4 regions of the Streptomyces sp. NPDC006733 genome follow, and region 1 is predicted to be linked to each of the others. Evidence: riboswitches for the same ligand, from Rfam matches in the RefSeq annotation. Region 1 holds a riboswitch; each other region holds the start of a gene.

Region 1 (5,663 bases):
ACGTCGAGGTACCGGCCGGACTGCGGGTTCTGCAGATGCCCGTCGGACTCGGCACTCCACTGCTGGGCGCCGGAGCCGTTGCAGTCCCACAGCTGCAGCTTCGTCCCGTTCGCGGTGCCCTGACCGGTCACATCCAGGCACTTGCCCAACGCCCGGATCGTCCCGTCGGTGCCGACCGTCCAGGACTGCGCACTGGAGCCGTTGCAGTCGTACAGCTGCACCGCGGTGCCGTTCGCGGAACTCGCCGCCGCCACGTCCACGCACTTCCCCCCCACACCCGTGATCGCGCCCGTGTGCGCACCACCGGGCGGAGTCGTCGGCGGGGTACTCGTCGGGATGGTGAACTGGCCCTGGCTCAGGACCCGAGAGGAGTTGAAGGTCGCCTGCAGGCCCGCGGTGGAGTTGGCCGAGGTGAGGTACTCGGACCAGATCATGAACCAGGCCCACTGGGGCTGCGAGGCGAGCTGGGACGGTGTCGGGACGGTGCCGACCTCGGCCAACGAGATGGGCTTGCCGTGGGCGACGTTGAGGATCGCCTGGTACCACTCGTTGCTGGGCCAGTTGTGCACCCAGGGGTCGAGGCTGGCGACGTCGACGTAGCTGTCACCCGGGTAGTAGCTGGACACCGAGGCCGCGCCGCCGTCGACGTCCTTGACGTTCCAGACCCAGACGAGGTTGGCCAGGCCCTTGGACACCAGGTAGTCGTGGGTGATCTGGAACAGCTTCGCGCTGCCGTTCACCCCCGGCCGGCCGCCCCACCAGGCCCAGCCCTCGTTCATCTCGTGCTGGGGCCGGAACAGCACCGGGATCCCGGCGTCCTTCAACTGCTGGAGGTACGGGACCGCGCCATCCAGCTTGGCCTTGTACTGGTTGTTCAGCGTGGCGCCGCTGGTGGTCAGCTGGCTCCACTCGGCGTCCGACAGCTTCGCGCCGTTGATCCCGCCGTTGAACTCGCAGGTCGCCACGTCCGGCCGGCACATGTGCCAGGTCAGGCTCACCAGGGAGCCGTTGGCCCACTCGGTCTTGGCCTGGTTGATCATCGTCTGGCGGTTGGCGACGTCAGCTGCGGTGAAGCCCAGCTCGCCGCCCCACAGGCCCGGCCACTTGCCGGTGAGCGCATGCGCCTGGATGGTGTACTGCGACGGGTTGCTCAGCGGCTCCTTGTTGTGGACACCGCTGACCACATGGTTGCCGCTGATCTGCTGCAAGTAGCTGATCACGGCGGCGGGGGTCGAGGCGCCCGTCGCCGACGCCTGCGAGGGCGTCGTGGCCAGCCAGGCCACCGCAGCGAGCGGCAGCGCGGCGAGCACGACTGCGGTCTTGCGCGTGAAGATCTTCGGTCTCAATGGAGAACCCTCTCATGCGGCCCGTGGGGGGAAGATGTTGGTAGAACGTTGCATGCGGGCGGTTCTGGGACGGCGTCCCGGCCGTTCCTGATATCGTTGTCGCCCCCCAAATGGGGCTGAACCAACGCCTGGAAGCTAGGACTCCGCCATCACCGTGTCAATGGATCGGACAGAGCCCATGTAAAACGTGCGAGTAACGAGGTCTTGTATGCAATTAAGCGCATGATTGTCGGGTTGGCCCTGATTTTTCGATGGGATCCAAATGCCCCAGAGCGACCGCAACACGGCGCCTAACAGGGCTCCATGACGGGTAATCGCGACATACCCCCACACCCGCTCGGCGTTTGCTGAACCATCGTCCGAGAACTCGAAAGTTACTGGAACGGTATATGGACAGTGCCGGAAGACACGTCTACTGTGACGCCGCTCCCCTCTGCTCGACACCTCGGCAGCACTGGCCCGGCAACTTCCACCCCCGGCCAGCACCTCCCGCCAGACGTAAGGACCCAGGGATGCGGCGAGAGGAACGGGCCGCCCGCGGGGGCACAGGACGAAAGACCCGGCGGCGGGATTGCCTGGCGAGCCGCCCAGGTGACGGACAACGACCCCGCCCCGCAGGGGCCGGTTCGCCGCGTCCGGGCGTGAGAAATCCGCGGCGGCCGGCCCGGCTGGTCAAGATACTGAGACCGAGAGCCCCGTCGCTGAAGGAGCTGTGACCGTGGAGGATCCGCAATTCACCCTGCAGTTGACCGACTCGGGCAGTGGTGGGCCAGAGGCTCTGCGCGCGGTCAGAGCACTGACCGGGCTGAGCCTCTGGCGCAGCAAGCTCCTGTTGGAGAGCACACCTGCGACCGTTTTCGAGGAGGGTGTTCCGCTCGAGGTGGCCCTCCACGCTGTACGGCGGTTGCAGCAGACCGGAGTGGGTGCGGCCGCCCAGTGCACCTGGTGCCAACGGTCAGTGCCCGGCGCCGGGGCCCCGCTCGACCCGGGCCCCTGTGAGTCCCGGTACTGGCCGACCGCCCACAGCGCCGCGAACTCCCTCATCGCCTGCGACTGCCGCTTCTGCACCACCTACGGGCCTGTCGCCGCAGCCGTCCTGCCCTACACCGGCGGTGACCAAGGACTTCCGGTGGTTCGCGGACGGGATCGGTGATCGGCGCCGCGGTGCCCAGCCGGACTCCCGAGTACTCAGCGCGTCGGCTTCGGCCCTCCTCGATGGCATGGGGGTGCTTCGGGCGAGGTGGCCGCCTGGCCGACGTGGGAGCCGGTCGAGCCGGCGGCCGTTCTCAAGGTGACGTCAGAAGGCGGTCAGGGTCGAGACAAACCGGTCGCCGGTCTTGATGCGGAACTGGCAGCCGCCCACCGCGATGGAGGTTGCGTTGACGGCAATGTTCCAGTGCTCGGCGGCACCCGCGGTCTCGGCGGCTAGGCGGCTGACCGCGTAGCCGTCGAACGACGGGTACCAGGTGCCACCCCCGGAGAAGTGCGCCCGTCTCGCGGCGGTGTCGAGGACCGCGGTCGGCGTCGCCACCGGATCGGGGTGGGCGGCGCCGTTCGTGCCGTCGCGCTGGTGGGTGCCACCGGCAGCGGTCGTGACGCCGTGGCCCCGGGTCAGGACGACGCCGTTCTGCAGACCAGGACAGCGCGAAGCGAGGCACATCGCACGGTGGGCTCTCCGCGTGGCAGCACGGAAGGCTGCTCACGGTTGCAGGTCAGCACCGGATTCCCACCGGCTTTCCCCCCACGCGGGCGCATGAAATTGTCGGTCCGTCAGCTCGGCGGACCGCGTCCCGTCGCAGGGCTCTCCGCCTCCCGGCGGGCCGAGTTCGCCGACCGGGGGTGGCTGGCCGCCGCGCCGCCGGTCGAACTCCCACAGCGCGCCGCGGCGGAAGGCGGGAACGGAGCGGCCGTGACAGCCGGGGACCCTGGTCACGGGCTCGGGAAAGTATCCGGGCCGGACACTGCGGTACACGCGGATGACGGCCGCGGAGGAGTAGCCGAGCCACTGCGCGGCGTCGTGGATGGAGACGACGTCCGAGGCCGCACCCGCGTACAGGGCCCGGACATCCACGGACGCCAATGCGGTACGGCGCGCCGCCAAAAAGGCCGCGTACCAGCTCGTGAACGCCTCCTGCTCCCACCAGTCCTGCCGTTCGATCCGTGCCACCCGCTCCGGATGCCGCAGCTCCCCCGGCGCCTGCGCCCGCAGCTGGTACCAGCGCGCCACGGTGGTCCGCCCGGCCCGCGTGTAGTCGATGATCCAGTCCCGGTTCACCAGCCAGGTGCCACGCCGGTCGATCCGCTGCGGAGCGAACTGCCGACGACTCATCGCGCCCTCCCGCGGGTCCTGCCCGGCGTGGTGACCTGGCCGTGGTGGCCTCGGTGCCGGTCAGCGCCCCGTCGAGGAGGTCGTCGGCGGGCACCACACGAGAGGGGCCGGTCGTGCCGGCGGGGTGTCGGCCTGCGACGAAGCAGGATGAGTTGGTGGTCCATAGATGCCTGCTCTCATCAGGTGAGATCCAGGGGGAGGCACGGCGAGACCGTCGGTGGGCGCACGGGTGGGTGCGCTGCCGACGCGACCGTAGGACGGCGAACTGCGAGGCGGGTGCCTCGAAGGTCTATGAGTGCGCGGTGAGTTGTGCGCGCTCTGCGGGGTCACCAGGGGCGTGGGTACGGACCGGTGCCATGCGTGTCTGCTCCATCCTCGTGGAAAACACGGAACGTTCCGCGGCCGGTATCCTGACTCCCGGATCCCCGCGTGCCGCCCGCCTTCCCGGCAGACCTCGCCAGTGGCGTGCAGACGGCAGCACACTCCCCGGTCACAGTGGCGGGACCGTGCCGGATTCACACCGGCTTCCCTGCACCGCGGACCTTGCGGCACGAACCTATAGTCGGCTGTCCGAGTACGTCCACCCCCTCTCCGAACGGGTCCGCGGACAGGTTTGGTCGTGGCGCTGCGGTCGCATGGGGAAGTCGCCCTGCTCGGCCGCAAGAACGGCCGCGGTCCCACGCCTACGACCGGGGTTGAGGGGCCCGGCACCGCGGGGCGTACGGCAGCCGGTCCGTCCACCGCACGCCCCGCCCCCGTGCCCGCCCATCACCGCGGCCGCGCGTCGGCGTCAGCTGCCGTAGCGCAGCGCGATGGTGTCTCCGAGCCGGATGACGGTGTCGCGGTCGGCCGCGACGGCCGCTCCCCCGTCGATGCCCGTCTTCCGCGTCGAACCGCCGCTGTTGGGCGTTGCGTTCACCGCGGCGGCGCAACGGTTCAGGGTCGGCTCACGTTGTGAGGGTCCAGGTGACGGTGTCGGTGTGGGTGGTGCCGTCGATGGTCGCGGTGACGGTGATGGTGTTCGCCCCCGGGCGCAGGGTCACGCCCGTCCAGGTGAAGACCCGGTCGGTGCTGCTGCGCGTGCCCAGTGCGGTGCCGTTGAGTACGGCGGTGACATTGGCCGCGTTGGAGTAGACCTTCAGCTGCGTTGCGGCGACGGTCCGGGCGGTCCAGCGGCGGCTGGTGATGTACAGCGTCGGTGTGGCGGCCCAGTTCGCCTTGTACCAGTAGAAGGCGTCCTTGCGGGTCGCCCGGTCGCGGGTGACCAGCCCCTTGTCGTTGATCCCGGGCCGGCCACCCTCGTTGCGGCCGTCCGAAGCGAAGTCGAACATGCTCCACACGAACGTGCCCCACACGAAGGGCCGGGCCTTGAGCTGCCGCCAGGACGCCTCGTGCAGCAGCGCCTGGTACTCCTCCGGGTGGAACTGGCCTCCCGGGCTGGGCTGGGAGGGGTTGAGCGCGTGCTGGGTGATGTTGGCGCCGGCACCGTACTCCGACAGGCCGAAGGTGCGGTCGGGCTCGGCCCGGTGCAGGTTGTCGGCCCACGGTCCCAGATCGTTGTAGGTGCCTCCGTACCAGCCGTAGTACTTGTTGAACGCGGTGGTCTCCGCGTGGCCGGCGACTTTGGCGTCGTTGCCCAGGTTGTTGGCGTAGGTGCTGAGGCGGTCCGGGTCCTCAGCGGTGACGAGCGCGGCGAGGCCGGCCAGCAGCGTGTTGGTGGGGGTGTCGTCGCGGCCCTGCTCGTTGCCGATGCCCCAGAAGACGATCGACGGGTGGTTGTAGTTCTGGCGGATCAGCTCCCGCAGCTGGTCCTTGGTGCTCGCGGTGAAGGCGGCCGAGTTCGTGGTCCCGTTGACCAGGGGGACCTCCGCCCACACCACGAGGCCGGCGGCGTCCGCGAGGGTGTAGTCCTTCTGGTCGTGCTGGTAGTGCGCCAGGCGCACCGCGGTGGCGCCGAGTTCGCTGATGAGGGCGAAGTCCTGCGCGTG
Region 2 (5,663 bases), on a different contig from region 1:
GGTCGCGCACGGCGCCGAAGGTCCGGGCGAAGCCGGTGCCCATCGCGTGCACGCCCTCGACGTCCCGGGCGGCCATGCCGGCGATCTTCTCCACCACGCCGTCGGCGATGGTGGTCCGGCCGCGCGATCCCGCGTCGCCGCGCGGTCCCTGCTTGCCTCCGGGGTCGGAACGGTCGGGCTCGGGCCGGTTGCGCGGTGTGGTGTCACTCATGGTGCGTCGTCCCTTCGTGTGGGCTGCTGCACGACCACGCTATGCACGCCTCACCGTTGCCGCGCGTCGAGAACGGCCGGACCGGCGGCGTCGCGCGGGCGGGAGCGCGGTCAGCGGGCGGCGAAGTCCTGCGTCCACCATGGGCCGTTCGAGCGCAGGCTCACGCCCACGCCTATCTCCTTGAACGTGCAGTTCAGGATGTTGGAACGGTGGGCTCCGCTGCGCATCCAGGCGTCCATGACCGCTCGGGGGTCCTTGGCGCCCTTGCCGATGTTCTCGCCCCACCGCTTCCACCGGTAGCCGGCGGCCGTCAGCCGGGCCCCGGGGTCCTTGCCGTCGGGTGTCGCGTGCTCGTAGTAGCCGCGCGCGGCCATGTCGTCGGAGTGCCCCTGGGCGGCGGCCGTGAGCTTCGCGTTCACCGTGACCCGCCGGCAGCCGTGCTTCACGCGCTGCGCGTTGACGGCGCTCACCACCTGCTGGGCCCGCGCGCCGGCCGCCGCCGGGGCCAGGGCCGGGTACGCCCGCGGCGCCGCGACGGCGCCGTGGCTCCCGCCGGCTCCGACGGCGGCGCCGGCGAGCAGGCCCGCGGCCACCGCCCAGAGGGTGCTGCGCGACCGGCGCCGCCGGCGCGGTCCGACGTGCTGGGGGGCGGGTACGGGAACGTGACGCACAGGAGGCACCTTCCGGGGGCCGGCGGCCGCTCGCCGTACGGGGGACCGCACCTCGGTGGTTCGGAGGGACGTAACGACGAGGGCCGGACGTGGGGCGAACGGAGGCCCGGCGGAGCGATCACGATGTTCCGCCGGGCCGAACTCCAGGGGGTGGGCGCTACGCGCCGGCCGGGCCGCGCGGGCCGGCTACCGGCCTGCCTCGTCGGTGGGCGGAGGAGTGCCACCCAGCTGCTCGTTCAGCTTCTGCTGGGCCGTGTCGACCTGGCCGCTGTACTTGCCCTGGGTCTTCTGGTCGATGAAGTCGCCGCCCTTCTCGATCCCCTGCCGCGCCTGGTCCTCGTGGCCCTTGAGCATGCCTTTGATCTTGTCCAACATGGACATGTGGGTCCTCCTCGCGTGATGGACAGCACCTCCAGGATCTCCGCAGCGGACAAGGTTCGCATTACGGGCGATCTTCCGGACCGTCCAGCCGGGCCGCCCGGGCACACGAGCGGTGCGGCACACCCATCAGAGCGCTCCTCCGGAGGCGGCCCGGGGTGAACACCGCTCCTTTAGCCCGGAAGGATGAACGGGTGCGGTCTCCCCCGGCCCGGCGGCCGGGCCGTGACCGGGGCCGTGACCGGGGCCGTGCTCGGGGCCGGGGCGGGCCTGCGCGGGGCTGCGCGGTGCCCGTCCCGGCCCCGGGCGGGTCAGGAAGCCGAGCCCGGCAGTGTGCTCCGCACCTCACGCGCGGCGGCGACGAGGTTCTCCAGCGAGGTCCTGGCCTCCGGCCAGCCGCGCGTCTTCAGGCCGCAGTCCGGGTTGACCCACAGCCGCTCGGCGGGGATCGCCTCCAGGCCCTTGCGCAGCAGGGCTGCCGCCTCCGCCGCACCGGGGATGCGGGGGGAGTGGATGTCGTAGACCCCGGGACCGACCTCGCGCGGGTAGCCGGCGGTGGCCAGCTCGCCCGCGACCTGCATGTGGGAGCGGGCGGCCTCCAGGCTGATGACGTCGGCGTCGAGGTCGTCGATGGCCTGGAAGATGTCGCCGAACTCGGCGTAGCACATGTGGGTGTGGATCTGGGTGGCGGGACGGACCCCGGAGACGGTGAGGCGGAAGGCCTCCGTCGCCCAGTCCAGGTACGCGGCGCGGCCGTCGGCCCGCAGCGGCAGCGTCTCGCGCAGCGCCGGCTCGTCCACCTGGATCACCGAACTGCCGGCCGCCTCCAGGTCGTCCACCTCGTCGCGCAGGGCGAGCGCGACCTGGCGGGCGGTGTCGCCCAGCGGCTGGTCGTCCCGGACGAAGGACCAGGCCAGCATGGTCACCGGACCGGTGAGCATGCCCTTGACCGGGCGGTCGGTGAGGGACTGCGCGAAGCGCGTCCAGCGGACGGTCATCGGCTCGGGACGGGAGATGTCCCCGGCCAGGATCGGCGGCCGCACGTAGCGGGTCCCGTAGGACTGGACCCAGCCGTGCCGGGTGGCGAGGTAGCCGGTCAGCTGCTCGGCGAAGTACTGCACCATGTCGTTGCGTTCGGGCTCGCCGTGCACCAGGACGTCGATGCCGGCCTTCTCCTGGAAGGAGAGGACCTCGCGGATCTCGGTCTCGATGCGGGCGTCGTAGGCGGCGGTGTCGATGCGCCCGGCCCGCAGATCGGCCCGCGCGGTGCGCAGTTCGGTGGTCTGCGGGAACGAGCCGATGGTGGTCGTCGGCAGCAACGGCAGGGCGAGCAGGGCGCGCTGGGCGGCGGCGCGCTCCGCGTAGGGCTGGGAGCGGCGGGCGTCGCCGTCGGTGACGGCGGCGGCGCGGGCCCGGACGGCCGGGTCGTTGGTGAGGGCGGAGCCCGCCCGCGAGGCCAGGTCGGCGCGGTTGGCGGCGAGTTCGGCCGCGATGGTGTCGGTGCCCCGGGTGAGCCCGCGGGCCAGCGTGACGATCTCGGCGGTCTTCTGCCGGGCGAAGGCCAGCCAGCGGGCGATCTGCGGGTCGATGTCGCGCTCGGCGGTGGCGTCCAGCGGCACGTGCAGCAGGGAGCAGGAGGACGCCACGTCGACGTGTCCGGCCAGCCCGAGGAGGGTGCCCAGGACGGACAGCGACTTCTCGTAGTCGTTGATCCAGACGTTGCGGCCGTTGACGACGCCCGCCAGCAGGCGCTTGCCGGGCAGTCCCCCGACGGCCGCGAGGTCGTCGAGGTTGGCGGCGGCGGGGCCGGTGAAGTCCAGCGCGAGGCCCTCGACGGGCGCCTTGGCCAGGATCGGCAGGGCCTCGCCCAGCCGGTCGAAGTACGACGCGACCAGCAGCTTGGGCCGGTCGGTGAGAGCGCCCAGCACGCGGTAGGCGCGCGCGGCGGCGTTGAGTTCGGCCGGGGTGCGGTCCTGGACCAGGGCCGGCTCGTCGAGCTGCACCCACTCCGCTCCCGCGGCGAGCAGGTCGGCCAGTACCTCGGCGTACACCGGCAGCAGCCGGTCGAGGAGCGTCAGCGGTTCGAAGTCCGCCGCGACGCCCGGGGCGGGCTTGGCGAGCAGCAGGTAGGTGATCGGGCCGACGAGCACCGGGCGCGCGGCGAGGCCGAGCGCGAGCGCCTCCCGCAACGCGCCGACCTGCTGGGCGGAGTCGGCGCTGAACACGGTGTCCGGGCCCAGCTCGGGCACCAGGTAGTGGTAGTTGGTGTCGAACCACTTCGTCATCTCCAGCGGCGCGACGTCCTGCGTGCCGCGAGCCATCGCGAAGTAGCCGTCCAGCGCGTCGGCGGCGACCGCGGCGCGGTGCCGCGCGGGGATCGCGCCGACCATGACGCTGGTGTCCAGCACGTGGTCGTAGTACGAGAAGTCGCCGGTCGGGACCTCCTGGATGCCGGCGTCGGCGAGCTGCCGCCAGTGGGTGCGGCGCAGCTCGGCGGCCGCGTCCCGCAGGGCGTCGGCGCCCACGGCGCCCTTCCAGTAGCCCTCGATCGCCTTCTTCAGCTCGCGGTTGCGGCCCTGCCGGGGGTAGCCGTGCACGGTGGGGCGGGCGGTGCCGGGCGAGCCGGTCGTGGAACGGGTCGTGGAACTGGACGTGGAACTGGACGGGGAACGGGTCGAACCGGTCATGGAACTCTCCTTCGCGAGTGTCTCCCATACGACTCCGGGGAGCCGACGGCGCGAAGGGACCACAGACCGGACGGGACGCCCGTCGCCGAGCGCCGGAACGACGCACGCGGCACGAGCCCGCCTGATGTGTACTCCGACCCGCCCTCGAGGTCTCCGGAATCACCGTGCGCCGACGAGGCGCGCGGGCAGTGGCAGGTCTTCGGACTCGCGGGCACGTCTCGTACGGACACGAGACACCTACTGGCCGTCGCTTCCCAGGTCCCGTCTCGGGTCCCAGTGCGTATGACGGCGGTCGTTCCCACTCACCGCTGCGGGGCAGTCCCGGAATTCCACCGGGTTCCCTCTTGCGACGCGCCTGCCTGGCGGACAGGGCGAACCAGCTGCACCGCCCAGCCTAGGCCAAGAGCGTGCCGGGGTCAGCGGTGTTCAGCTGCCGGACGGTGAGATGGGACACCGCCGCGTCCACGGCCGCGGGGCATGGTGCAGACTCGACGCCGTGAGGAAGATCTTTGTCATCGGTATCGGTGCGGGCGACCCGGACCATCTGACGCTGCAGGCGGTCAAGGCGCTCAACCGGGCCGATGTGTTCTTCGTCCTGGACAAGGGCGAGGAGAAGTCGGACCTGGTGCAGTTGCGCCACGACATCATCGAGCAGCACGTGACGCGGCCGCACCGCCTGGTGTCCGCTCCCGACCCCGACCGGGACCGCACGGCGCCGTCGCCGGTCTACGCGTCGGCGGTCGGTGACTGGCGCCACCGGCGGGCCGACATCTACGAGCGGTTCATCGCCACGGAGCTGGCGGACGACCAGTGCGGCGCCTTCCTGGTGTGGGGCGACCCCGCCCTGTACGACAGCACGCTGGGCATCCTGGAGGACGTCCTCGGGCGGGGGACGGTCGCGTTCGACTACGAGGTCGTCCCCGGCATCAGCAGTGTCGCGGCGCTGGCCGCCAAGCACCGCACCGGGCTGAACAGGCCCGCGAAGCCCGTGCAGATCACCACCGGCCGGCAGTTGGCCGCGGGCTTCCCCGCGGGCGCCGACGACGTCGTCGTCATGCTCGACGCGCACCAGGCCTTCGCGCACCTCCCCGACGACGGCGCCGACGTGACGATCTACTGGGGCGCGTACCTGGGCACCCCGGACGAGATCCTGGTCTCGGGGCGGCTGCCCGACGTCGCGGAGCGCATCCAGGAGGTGCGCGCCGAGGCCCGCGCCCGCAAGGGCTGGATCATGGACACCTATCTGCTGCGCCGCACCCCCGCCGGCGACCGCGACGACGGCTGATCCGGCTTATCCGGTCAAGGGTCGAGCCGGGCCGGCGCGGCGCGCAGCCATGCGGCCGCCTCGTCGGGGGTCGCGACCACCGGCACCCCGCCGGGCACCGGCGGGCGGCGTACGACGACGACCGGCACGCCCGCCTCGCGGGCGGCGGTGAGCTTGGCCGCCGTGGCCGGTCCGCCGCTGTCCTTGGTGACGAGGACGTCGACGCGGTGCCGGCGCAGCAGTTCCGCCTCCCCCTCGACGGTGAAGGGCCCCCTGGCGAGCAGCACGTGCGACGGCTCGGGCAGGGGCGGTCGCGGGGCGTCGACCGAGCGGATCAGGAACCACAGGCCGGTCGTCGCGGCGAAGGCCTCCAGCCCCGTCCGGCCCGTGGTCAGGAAGATCCGCCGGCCGAGGCCCGGGAGCAGCGCGGCGGCCCCGGCCAGGGAGTCGGC
Region 3 (5,663 bases), on a different contig from region 1:
GCGCACTCACCGGCCACGGTGTCCGCGTAGAGCAGGTCCCGCGGCTCCTGCGGCACGAGCCCCACCTGCCGGATCAGCTCGCCGGGCCGCGTCCTCGACGGGACGAGACCGCCGACGGTGACCGTGCCGGAGGCGGCCGGGTGCAGGCCGACGAGGGTGGAGAGCAGGGTCGACTTGCCCGCGCCGTTGCGGCCCATCAGCGCGACGGTCTCGCCCGGCCGGACCGTCAGCGACACCTGGCGCAGCGCCTCGGTCCCGCCCCGGCGGACGGAGAGCCGGTCGAGCACCGCCACCGGCGCGGCGGCCGGAACGGCGGGCGCGGCCGGGGGAGTGCGGTCCGCCAGCCGCTCCCGCAGCGGGCCGGCCTTGCGGCGGGCGTCGCGCACGGACAGCGGCAGCGGCGACCAGCCGGCGAGCCGGCCCAGCGCCACCACCGGCGGGTGGACGGGGGAGAGCGCCATGATGTCGGCGGGCGCGCCCTGCAGCGGGGCGGCGCCGGGGGCGGGCAGCAGGATCACCTGGTCCGCGTACTGCACGACGCGCTCCAGCCGGTGCTCGGCCATCAGCACGGTGGTCCCCAGGTCGTGCACCAGCCGCTGCAGCACCGCCAGCACCTCCTCGGCGGCGCCGGGGTCCAGCGCGGACGTCGGCTCGTCCAGCACCAGCACCCTGGGGTGCACGGTGAGCACCGAGCCGATGGCGACGCGCTGCTGCTGGCCGCCGGAGAGCGTGGCGATCGGCCGGTCGCGCAGCTCGGCCAGGCCGAGCAGGTCGAGGGTCTCCTCGACGCGGCGGCGCATGGTGGCGGGCGCCAGGCCCAGCGACTCCATGCCGTAGGCGAGCTCGTCCTCGACGGTGTCGGTGACGAAGTGCGACAGCGGATCCTGGCCGACCGTGCCGACGACGTCGGCCAGTTCGCGCGGCTTGTGGGTCCGGGTGTCGCGGCCCGCGACGGTGACGCGGCCGGACAGGACCCCGCCGGTGAAGTGCGGCACCAGGCCGGAGACGGCACCCAGCAAAGTCGACTTGCCGACTCCGGACGGCCCGACGAGCAGGCACAGCTCGCCCTCGGGGACGGTGAGGTCCACTCCGGCGACGGCGGGCTCCGCCGCGTCGTCGTACCGGACGGAGACCTGCTCGAAGCGGATCACGTGCGGTCGTCCTTCGGGTTCGGCGGGGTCGGCGGGTCGGGCCGGTCGGGCGTGCGCGGCGTGTGCGGTGTGTTCGGCGGGTCGGGCCGGTTGGGCGTGTTGGGCGTGCTGGACGGCTTCGACGGCTTCGGCAGGAGGGGCGGCGGGGGAGCGACGAACGCCGGCAGCAGCCCGATCAGGATCGACAGCGCCGGCCACAGCGGCAGGGCGGGCGCGGCCGGCGGGAGTGCCGGCGGGTCCAGCGCCGCCGGGTCGTACGAGGCCGCCCAGATCATCAGCGCCGCCACCGCCACCCCGGAGCCCGACACCAGCCAGGCCCGCGCGCCCCAGCGGTCGGGCCGGTAGCGGCTGCGGACCGACCGCCGGCCGCCGAGCCGCAGCCCCGCCAGCGCCGAGACCAGCCCCAGCAGCAGCACCGGCACGCCGTACCCGGCGCCGGACGCGGACAGCAGCGCGTACGTTCCCGCGCACACGCCGAGCAGCCCGCCCAGCGTCAGCGCGGCCGTCGTCCGCCGGATCGCGGCCGGCACCTCGGCCGAGCGGCCGTAGCCGCGCGCGTCCATCGCGGCGGCCAGCGCCACCGACCGCTCCAGCGCGCCCTCCAGGACGGGCAGCCCGACCTGCAGCAGCGACCGCGCCCCGCGGTCCTCGCGGCCGCGCAGCCGGCGGGCGGCGCGCAGCCGCTGCACGTCGGTGACGAGGTTCGGGGCGAACGTCATGGCCACGACGACCGCGACGCCCGCCTCGTACAGGGCAGCCGGCAGCGACTTGAGCAGCCGGGCCGGGTTGGCGAGCGCGTTGGCCGCGCCCACGCAGACCAGCAGGGTGGCCAGCTTCATCCCGTCGTACAGCGCGAACAGCAGCCCCTCCGCGGTCACCCTGCCGCCCAGCCGGACCCCGCGCGCCCAGTCGGGCAGCGGGACCTCGGGCAGCGTGAAGAGCGTGTGGGTGCCCGGGATCGGCGAGCCGAGCAGGGTCGCGAAGACCAGCCGGATGCCGAGCACCACCAGGCCCAGCTTCAGGAACGCCCCGTAGGACCTGGCCCAGGGCGCGTCCGTGCGGCGGGCGGCGACCACGTACCCCGCGACCGCGACCAGCAGCAGGAGCAGCAGCGGGTTGGTGGTCCGGGACGCCGCCGTCGCCAGCCCCAGCGCCCACACCCACCACGCCCCGGCGTGCAGCGCGGTGGAGCGGGTGGCGGTGGCGGCCCGGCGGGCCCCGGCGTTCATCCGCGCCGGCGGCGGGCCTGCCAGAAGGCCGCCCCGCCGAGGGCGAGGACGGCGGCGATGCCCGCGAACACACCGACCGACGGGCCCCCGCCGCCGCCGTCGCCGGAGTCGCCCGACGCCTGCGGCGCGGGCGTGCTCGACGCGTCGGCGGACCCGGAGGTGCCGGAGACCGGCTCCCCGCAGCCCGTCCTGGGGTAGCCCGCGACGGCGCAGACCATGCCGGCGGAGTTGTAGCGCAGCGGCTTGGCGACGGCGGCGAGCGCGTCGGCGCCCGTCGCGTCGCCGGGGACCTGGGCGCAGGCGGTGCGGGGCGCCGGCGGCGTGGTGGCGCCGCCCGCGTCGGCGGCGGTGCCGAAGTCCAGGACGAGGGCGACGCGCTTGGTGCCGCCCTTGGGCGGCGTGCCCGCGCAGATCGCGCCGAACGAGGTGGCGCCGGGCACGTCCCGCGGCTTCGACGCGTCCTGCGCCTCGGCGCTGGCCGCGAAGCGCCAGCCCTCCACGGACCCGTCGGCGGGCCGGTCCAGAGCGGGGCCGGTCTGCGCGTACGTCCAGGTGTCGCCGGAGCGCTGCCAGAACGACCAGTAGCGGTAGGCGGCAGCCTCGGCGGGCAGGGCGGCGGCCGCGAGCAGCGCGCCGAGCGCCAGCAGGACGGCGAGCGCCCGCAGCGGGTTGCGCGCCATCAGCCCTGCTTCTTCTTGCGGCCGCTGATCAGGAAGCCGATGCCGATGCTCGCGACGAAGAAGACGCCGACGATCCACCAGGTGGCCGCGGAGCCGGACTTGTCGTCCTTCTTCTCCGCCTGGTCCGACGGGGACGCGGAGGGGCTCGCCGCCGCGGCCGGCTTCGGGCCGAGGTTGGTGAGCTGCTGGACGAGGTCGGCGCCGGCGGCGTTCTTCGGGTCGTTGCCCGTCGCGTGCGCCGCGAGGACCAGCTGCGACAGGGCGGCGGGGTTCGACTTCGACCACGTCGCGGAGTTCTTGGCGAGCCAGTCGTACGACGCCTTCGCGGTGTCGAGCTGCTGGTCCGCGGCCAGCGCGACCACGGCGTCCGCGGTGGTGCCGTAGTCCGGGGTGGGCTTGTCGGCGCCCGGGGTGACGGCGGTCAGGTGCCCGCCGCCCGCGGTGAGCTGGGCCGTCAGGTACGCGGCGCCGGCCGAGGCCGCGCCGGCCGCGTCGAGGGACTTGAACGCGTCGGGCGACGCGCAGTCCGGGGCCTTCGCGGCCGTGTTCGCGGTCGGGGCGGTGACGACGAAGCCCGCGCCGCGGGCGCCGCGCACCGCGTCGGCGGTGGCCTTGGCGCTCACGGAGAGCTTGCCGTTCATCGGGTAGCCGGAGGCGCCGCGGTCGGCGGCCTTGGCGTCGCAGCCGAACTGGAACGCCTTGAGGCTGTCCTGCGCCGCCTTCACGTCCTGCTTCACGGCCGCCAGCGCGCCGATCACGACACCGGTGGAGTCCGGGTCGGAGGCGCCGCCGGGGTTGTACGACCAGCCGCCGTCCTTGTTGCGCACCGACACCAGCCAGTCGGTGGCCTTCTTGACGACTGCGTCCTTGCCGCCCAGCGCCGTGAGCGCCTGCACGGCGATGCCCGTCGCGTTGGTGTCCTCCGTCTTGGCGTCGCAGGCCTTCGCAGTGTCCGCGCGGTAGGACGGGAAGCCGCCGTCCGCGCACTGCTGGCCGGTCAGCCAGGCCACGGCGCTGTCGGCCGGGGTCACCCCGGCGGTGTCCAGCGCCAGCAGCGCGTAGGACTGCCGCCAGACCCCGTCGTACGTCGGGTCCCCGGTGCCGTACAGACCGGGCGGCAGCGGGGTGTCGGCGGAGGCTGCGGGCACCGCGGCCATGCCGAGCACGGTGGCGGCGGCGAGCGCGGCGGCGCTGCGACGGAGGTTCATGAGGGGTTTGATGCCTTTCGCTGAGCGGTTGCGTGGCCGGGCGCAACCGCTGCGAGCCCGCGCGACTGCGCGGGGCACCGGGCTCCGGCTCCGTTACCTCGACGGGAGCCGCTCCCGTCCGTCGCGGGTACTCCGACTCGCCGACCCTGCCCTACGGGACGGCTCACGGTTGCGGGTCAGTGCCGGATTCGCGCCGGCTTCCCCCGCTCGGACGTGGATGGAATTGTCCAGAACATCGTATGCCCTGCGGGTATCGCCGCCGGTCCCGGCCCGCCCGTGCCCGCCCGCCCGTGCCCGCCCGTTCCCTCAGACCGCCTGGTAGGTGACCGGGTCGGACCCGGGGACGGCCTCGGCGCGGCCGGCCTTCACCAGCCGCCGCAGGTGCGCCTCGGCCTCGGAGACGGCGATGTTGCGGGAGCCGAACGGGATCTGCTCCCAGGGGCGGTTCCACTCCATCACCTCGGCGAGCTGCCAGGGGGTGCGCGGCGCGTCGGTGATCAGCGTGCGCAGCCCGCTCAGCCGCTCCTCGTGGTGGTCGAGCAGCTCCCGCACCCGGCCCGCCGCGTCCGTGAACGCGTACTGGTGGGCGGGCAGCACCTCGTCCGGGTCGAGCCGGCCGATGCGCTCCAGGGAGGCGAGGTAGTCGCCGAGCGGATCGGTCTCGACCGCGTCGTCCGGGTCCTCGTACAGCCCGATGTGCGGGGAGATCCCCGGCAGCAGGTGGTCGCCGGAGAACAGCCGCCGGCTCTCCTCCAGGAACAGGCAGACGTGCCCGGGGGTGTGCCCCGGCGTCCAGATGGCGCGCAGCCGCCGCCCGGCGAGGTCCACCAGCTCGCCGGGGACGATGTCGCGGTCGGGCAGCGCGGGCCGCAGCCCCGGCAGGGTCGACATCCGCCCCGACTCGCGGGCGGCGCGCAGCGGCGCGAGGTGCTCCTCGGGCGCCCCGGCGGCGACGAGCTTGGCCGTCATGTACGTCAGCCAGCGGGCCGGCGCGGCGGACCGGGTGCGCCGCACCACGGCCGCGTCGGCCTCGTGCATCGCGACCCAGGCCCCGGAGGCCTCGCGGACCTGCGCGGAGAGCCCGTGGTGGTCGGGGTGGTGGTGCGTGATGAGTACCCCGTGCACCTCGGCGACGGAGGTCCCCGCCTCGACGAGGCCGGCCTCCAGCGCGGCGTAGGAGTCCGGGTCGTCCCAGCCGGTGTCGATCAGTACGGGTCCGCGGTCGGTGTCCAGGAGATGGACGAGCGTGTGGCCGAGGGGGTTGTCGGGGATCGGGACCGGAATGCTCCAGACCCCTCCGCCGTGGTCGGTCACGCGCACCATCTGGTCCCCTCTCGCCGACGAAGTCATTGCCCACTATAACTAGAACTGGTATCAGTTCTGAAACAGCGTCAG
Region 4 (5,663 bases), on a different contig from region 1:
GTGCAGGCCGGGGAACACCCGCTCGACGGCCACCGACGCGGCGTGAAGCGACCCGTCCGCCCCGGACAGCGCGGTGCACAGGGCCGATGCCGCCGCGGCCGCGAGAGTGGTCTCCTGATCGGACAGCATGACGTGCGACTCCCACCACCGCTCGCTCGGCCCAGACCGCTAGCTGAACCGGTTGACCTGCAGATTCCCCGACGCCTGATTGACCTGGACCCCTGAGGCGCCGCGCAGGTCGATTCCGCCCGCCGCGGCCTGCTCCTTCAGCTCGTTCAGCTGCTCGAGGACGTCCGCCAGTGCCCTCGCGAACTGCGGGTCCTTCTCGGCCGCGTCCTCCAGCGCCAGCATCACCCGCGTGCGCGTCCGGTCGGCCACCGCGTCGCCGTCCCGCGCCTCTTCCTCCAGGGCCCGCAGGGCGCTGTCCTCGCCGAGCTGCGCGGCGACCACGCCATGGAGGCGGTCGAGGCCGACGTCCAGCGCCGCGTCCACCTCACCGTCGAGCCGACCCGCGACATGCCGTGCCTTGCGCACCGCCCAGGCAATCAGGTATCCGGCTGCCAGTTCCAGACCAATCATGGCGAGGGCCCTCTCGTACACGGTCGCGCGGCTGCGTCTTTCGAGATTAACGGCGTTCAGCCTCGCGGAACCCGGTGGAGGAGCAAATAATGCCCTACAGGCAGCGCATGTGACGTTGCACCAGGAGGTCCTATGGCCGACCGTCGCGCCCGGGAACGGGCGCTGACGCTGGTGGCGGGCAGCCCCTTTTCCGACTCGGGTGTTGGCACGCTGGCCGGCCGCTATGCGGATCTGCTCGAAGGCGTCGGTTGGCGTACGCGAATCCTCGCGCCGGTCGGTGTCGCACACCGCGAGAACGGGCGCCAGGTCGAACAGCGTTCCTATGCGGGACTCTTCGCGGAGGCCGGCGACGTGGCGCGGAGCGGCGTCCGCGTCCTGGTCCTGGGCCTGCCGCGCGAGCGCGGGCCGGCCCAGCAGGCAATCAGCGCCCTGGCCCAACTCCCGCGCGCCGCACTGCTGTGGGAGCGGCCCAACACGCCGAACAGTGCGGTGGGCTCCGATCTGTCGGGCCTCGACGAGCTGCGCCACGTCTGGACCCTGAACGCGCGCCATGCCCTCACCCTGCGCCGGCAGCTGCCGCACGCCACTGTCTCCGTCGCGCCCATCTCCCTCCCGCCCGCCTTCTTCGCCGACACCCCCATGCCGCGGCCCGTCCCGCATCCTTACGCGGTGTACCTGGGACGATTCGCCGACTGGAAAGGCGCGCCCCGGCTCGCCGAGGTCTGGGCCGACCGGGTCTATCCCCGGACCGGAACCGTCCTCCTGATGATCGGGCACGGGCTCGAGCCCGGCACGAAGGGCGAGACCGCCGTCGTCGAGATCGCGCAGCGCCATCCCGAGCGCCTGTCGCTGATCCAGACCTCGGAGATCACAGCCCGGGTGGCCCTGCTGCGCCACGCAGACGCCGCGATCTTCCCGGGCCGGTACGAACACCTGCCGCAAGCCCTGATCGAGGCGATGGCCGTCGGAGTCCCGACGGTCTGCACCGCGATCGACGGCTACGCCCCGGTCGCACGCCACCGAGAGACCAGCCTGCTGATCGACCTGGATCTCGACGGCCTCGAGGCGGCCGTTGTGGAACTGCGTGACAACGCGAGCTTGCGAGCGAGCCTGTCAGCTCGGGCCCGGCGGGAAGTCCAGCAGTCCTTCACGGCGCAGCCCTCGACACTCCGCCTGGAAGCGCTGCTGGACGCGCTCTGCTGACGTGCGTGTGCGGACAGGGTGCGTTGCCGTCAGGCGGGTGCCCGCCGCAGCCGCACGAAGCCATGATCCCCGCAACCGGCGTCCCGCATCGCCCAGCCGAGGACTTCGGTGAGCCAGGCCAGCAGCTCGATCGACCACTCGTGGACGGTGCAGTCGGCGTGTGCGAGGAAGTCCAGCGGAACGTACTGAGAGCCGCGGAACTCCACCGGTCCCGGATCGGGCCGGTCACCCCGTTCCAGGACAGCGGCGTCACCCAGCCAGGTCTGCGCGGCGCCGAGGACGGCATCGGCCCGGGCGCTGTCGGTTGAGGACGCGTACAGCTCGATGCCGATCACTTCTGACCAGGCGGGGTCGGAGAACGCGAACCAGTCCCGGTCGTAGGCGAACTCGATCGGTTCACCGGTGAACTCGCCCAGGGGCAGCAGGAAATCCCCCTGGACGATGCTGGGCGTGCCCACCCGCCCGAGCACCCGCTCCAGCAAGGTGCCGATGGGCTGCAGCGGCACCCGGCCCTCTCCGGTGTCGGCCGTGTCGACCTGCAGCCAGAGCAGCTCCGGTGCCTCGGAGCTGCCGGTCCACGCGTCACCGGCGTCGTGGTGACGCCAGCGGATACGGGAGGACTCCTTCGAGCGGTGGAATGCTGCCATCCCCTGCATGACGCTCTGCCGGACGATCAGGATGAACGCGTCGTCGTCCGCGCCGTCCGCGTACCGGCGACCGACCCAGTCGTGCAGTTCGATCGAGCCCATCAGGCTGACGATCAGCGTCGACTCCATACCGGTCAAAGGCATCGCTTGTCGCTTCGCGGCTACGAGGTGGGAAGGCAGGGGTACGCCTTCGGCGTTGTCACGGCCTGTTCGGCGCTGTCCGCGTGACCGATGAGGTCGACGTCAATCCGCGTGCGGTACGTGTACGTCTTCCCTGCCGGGATCGGACCCGCCGCGCACACCATGCGGGCCGTCGCCCGCCGGGCGCTGCCGCCACCCGGATAGACCGTCTTCGTGCCCTGACCGACCACCCGCCAACTGCTGCCGGACTTCACCTCCAGCCAGATGGTCACCTTGGCCTTGGTGGCTTTCGTGGTGCCCTTGATCCACCAGCCATGCCCGGACATGGCGGCGGGCGAGTTCTTCGTCCACGTGGAGTAATGGACCTCATCGCCGTCCGTCAGGAACAGGCCGATGTCCGCAGCCCGCGCCTCCGGTCCAGTCTGGTGCACCACAACAGGGCTGGGCGCCGGCGGCGACAGCGCTGCCGCGCTGGCCGTGGCACAGGACGATCCGACGAGTGAGGCCACCGCGAGCGACACGCTCGCAGCCCATCGAAAGGCGCGCATACTTCCCCTCAACAGATGACGGCCCGCCGGTCGCGCGGACCCGCGATGGACGCTAACACAGGATTTGCGCCAGGTCGGAGAGGCACCGGCGGTGTGGCGGTAGGCAGTTCACCCTCGGCGGGCCGCAGGCGGGACGGCCGCCCTGACCCTCCGCACGCTGAGGGCCATCCGACCGGAGTTCCGTGCGGGTCGCGAGTTCCGGCGCCGTGGCCCGCAGGAAGTGACCTCCGCTCAGCGGGGTGCGGGGCCTCGGTACCGCGCCGCTCCTCGACGCTGACGCCCCGCAGCCCTGCCGTCGCCTCTCCGCCAGGGTGGACCACGCCCGATCCCGACTCCTGAGCACCGCCCGAGCGGGAAATATCACATCGCTCAGTGCGCCACTTGTGGCCGTCACCAGCGCCTTTTAGGGTGGCCAGGTCGTGGTGTTCGGGAAGACCGGTGCTGTCTCCGCCAAGGGGACAAAGGCCGGAGCGGCCCTCGCCACTGTGATCGGGGAGTGCTCGTCCCCTTCCGCCCCCGGCGGTGTCACTGGCCGAAAGGCCGGGAAGGCAGGGACGAGCGCGGTGATCCGTCAGCCAGGAGACCGGCCACGGCATCTCACGAAGTGATCCACGAGGTGTTGGAGCGTGACCGTATGACTCTGCCTGAGCAGAGCCCTGCTCGCGGCCGGGCAGCCTTCCACTGGCGGCGCCAGGACACCGTCCGCACCGCCGGGCTGCTGGCGGTGATTCTCGCCCTGCACGTCGTCGCCTTCGGCGTGTTGCTGGTGCTGGTGGTGCCCAACAACTACCGCGTCGGGTCCGAGGCGTTCGGCCTCGGACTGGGGGTGACCGCCTACACCCTGGGTATGAGGCACGCCTTCGACGCCGACCACATCGCCGCCATCGACAACACCACCCGCAAGCTGATGGCCGACGGCAAGCGCCCGGTGTCGGTCGGCTTCTGGTTCGCCCTCGGCCACTCCAGCGTGGTGGTCGCCATGGCCGCGCTGGTGGCCTGCGGCGCGCAACTGGCCGGAACGCTGATGAACGACGACTCCGCAACGCATCAGACGCTCGGGGTGATCGGCACCAGCGTCTCCGGAACGTTCCTGTACGCGATCGCCGCTCTCAACCTGGTGGCGCTGCTGGGCATCCTGCGCATCTTCAAAGCGATGCGGGGCGGCAACTACGACGAGGCCGCGCTCGAAGCGCACCTGGACTCACGGGGATTCATGAACCGTGTCCTGGGGCGGCTGACGAAATCCATCACCCGACCGGGCCAGATGTATCCGATCGGGCTGCTGTTCGGCTTGGGCTTCGACACCGCAACCGAGGTGACGTTGATGGTGATGGCCGGAAGCGGCGCCGCGGCGGGGCTGCCCTGGTACGCGATCGTGTGCCTGCCGCTGCTGTTCGCCGCCGGGATGAGCCTGTTCGACACCCTCGACGGAACGTTCATGAACTTCGCCTACCAGTGGGCCTTCTCCAACCCGGTGCGGAAGGTGTTCTACAACCTGGCCATCACCGGCCTGTCGATCGCGGTGGCCTTTGTCATCGGCACCATCGAGCTGGTCGGGGTCCTGCACGACAAGCTCCAACTGACGGATGCGCTCACCGGCTGGGTGGCCGGACTGGACCTGGACAACGTCGGCTACGTCATTGTCGGACTGTTCGTCCTCGTCTGGGCGGCAGCCCTGTCCTACTGGCGGCTGGCGAAGGTCGAGGAGCGCTGGACGGTGCGGGCTGCGGAAGGCAGCTGAGCTCTCAACCGCAGTCGGGGGTTGCCCTCCACCCGTTCCCGGACGGAGCGCCTTCGCGGTGCCTCGTACCGTGCCCTTCGGGGCACGGTACGAGCGCGGTCAGATGGTCGGGATCCCCTGCCAGGGGGTGTCGGCGTCGGCGTCGCCGGGCGCGCGCAGCGCCTCTTCGACGGTGTTGGCGAGGACGAAGACCTGCAGGGCCCCGGTGAGTTCCAGGACATGTCGCACCGAGCCGCTGATCGCGGCCAGGACAAGTGCCGCACCGTCCCGTCTGGCGTGCTCGCGGAGCCGCAGGAAGCGGTTGAGGCCCTGGGAGTCGCAGAAGGTCACCCCGGAGCACTCCAGGACCAGCCGTCCGCACCCGTCGCCCAGCGCGCGGCCCGCCGCGTCGCCCAAGAGCTGCTCGGTGTTGCAGTCGAGCTCCCCGGACACCGCCAGGACGACCACGCCCTGCCGGACGGGGCCGATCGGACGCACCCGCAACGGCTCCATCGTGACCACCCCTGCCCTCTCGCCTCCACCACTTACGAGACCCTCTTCCACCGCGTCGAACCGTGTGGACGGTATCTGTCTACCCCAGGTGGAACGACACAGTCCCCCCTGCCCAGAGGACGGGTACGCCCGGTGCCGTGCCTCGCGTCGCGGGGCGGATCCGTCCGCCGCGGGCGGGCAGCAGGTGGTCGAGCAGGTGCCGATGGTTCGTCTCCTCCCGAACGCCCCGCGCACCATCCTTCTGCAGGGCCTCCCCCAGCAGCTGTCCCACCTCACCGCCGACGCGTTGCGGCCCTGACGAGCCCGAGCACA

Evidence for each region. Region 1 has a riboswitch for cobalamin ahead of ABZ721_RS12355 (hypothetical protein). Riboswitches for the same ligand answer to the same signal wherever they lie in the genome.
Region 2: it holds a riboswitch for cobalamin, as region 1 does, so the genes downstream of both, metE (5-methyltetrahydropteroyltriglutamate--homocysteine S-methyltransferase) here and ABZ721_RS12355 (hypothetical protein) in region 1, are expected to answer to the same signal.
Region 3: it holds a riboswitch for cobalamin, as region 1 does, so the genes downstream of both, ABZ721_RS09350 (prenyltransferase/squalene oxidase repeat-containing protein) here and ABZ721_RS12355 (hypothetical protein) in region 1, are expected to answer to the same signal.
Region 4: it holds a riboswitch for cobalamin, as region 1 does, so the genes downstream of both, ABZ721_RS30630 (HoxN/HupN/NixA family nickel/cobalt transporter) here and ABZ721_RS12355 (hypothetical protein) in region 1, are expected to answer to the same signal.

The regions. Positions count from the first base shown of each region.
Region 1 is NZ_JBEYJD010000011.1:88,917-94,579, forward strand. Features, by position in the region: gene ABZ721_RS12350 (glycosyl hydrolase) at 1-1,346, opposite strand, end outside; gene ABZ721_RS12355 (hypothetical protein) at 2,644-3,006, opposite strand; cobalamin riboswitch at 2,994-3,149, opposite strand; cobalamin riboswitch at 4,058-4,236, opposite strand; gene ABZ721_RS12360 (hypothetical protein) at 4,466-4,594, opposite strand; gene ABZ721_RS12365 (glycoside hydrolase family 2 TIM barrel-domain containing protein) at 4,623-5,663, opposite strand, start outside.
Region 2 is NZ_JBEYJD010000024.1:80,762-86,424, reverse strand. Features, by position in the region: gene ABZ721_RS22065 (Asp23/Gls24 family envelope stress response protein) at 1-211, opposite strand, end outside; gene ABZ721_RS22060 (CAP domain-containing protein) at 322-882, opposite strand; gene ABZ721_RS22055 (antitoxin) at 1,069-1,263, opposite strand; gene metE (5-methyltetrahydropteroyltriglutamate--homocysteine S-methyltransferase) at 1,572-3,947, opposite strand; cobalamin riboswitch at 4,137-4,326, opposite strand; gene cobF (precorrin-6A synthase (deacetylating)) at 4,444-5,232, shown strand; gene ABZ721_RS22040 (cobalt-precorrin-6A reductase) at 5,247-5,663, opposite strand, start outside.
Region 3 is NZ_JBEYJD010000007.1:191,845-197,507, reverse strand. Features, by position in the region: gene ABZ721_RS09365 (ATP-binding cassette domain-containing protein) at 1-1,151, opposite strand, end outside; gene ABZ721_RS09360 (CbiQ family ECF transporter T component) at 1,148-2,380, opposite strand; gene ABZ721_RS09355 (SCO2322 family protein) at 2,377-3,060, opposite strand; gene ABZ721_RS09350 (prenyltransferase/squalene oxidase repeat-containing protein) at 3,060-4,268, opposite strand; cobalamin riboswitch at 4,373-4,500, opposite strand; gene ABZ721_RS09345 (MBL fold metallo-hydrolase) at 4,575-5,591, opposite strand.
Region 4 is NZ_JBEYJD010000041.1:16,272-21,934, forward strand. Features, by position in the region: gene fxsT (FxSxx-COOH system tetratricopeptide repeat protein) at 1-129, opposite strand, end outside; gene ABZ721_RS30610 (hypothetical protein) at 169-579, opposite strand; gene ABZ721_RS30615 (glycosyltransferase) at 712-1,782, shown strand; gene ABZ721_RS30620 (hypothetical protein) at 1,812-2,573, opposite strand; gene ABZ721_RS30625 (hypothetical protein) at 2,591-3,091, opposite strand; cobalamin riboswitch at 3,522-3,725, shown strand; gene ABZ721_RS30630 (HoxN/HupN/NixA family nickel/cobalt transporter) at 3,753-4,859, shown strand; gene ABZ721_RS30635 (STAS domain-containing protein) at 4,959-5,351, opposite strand.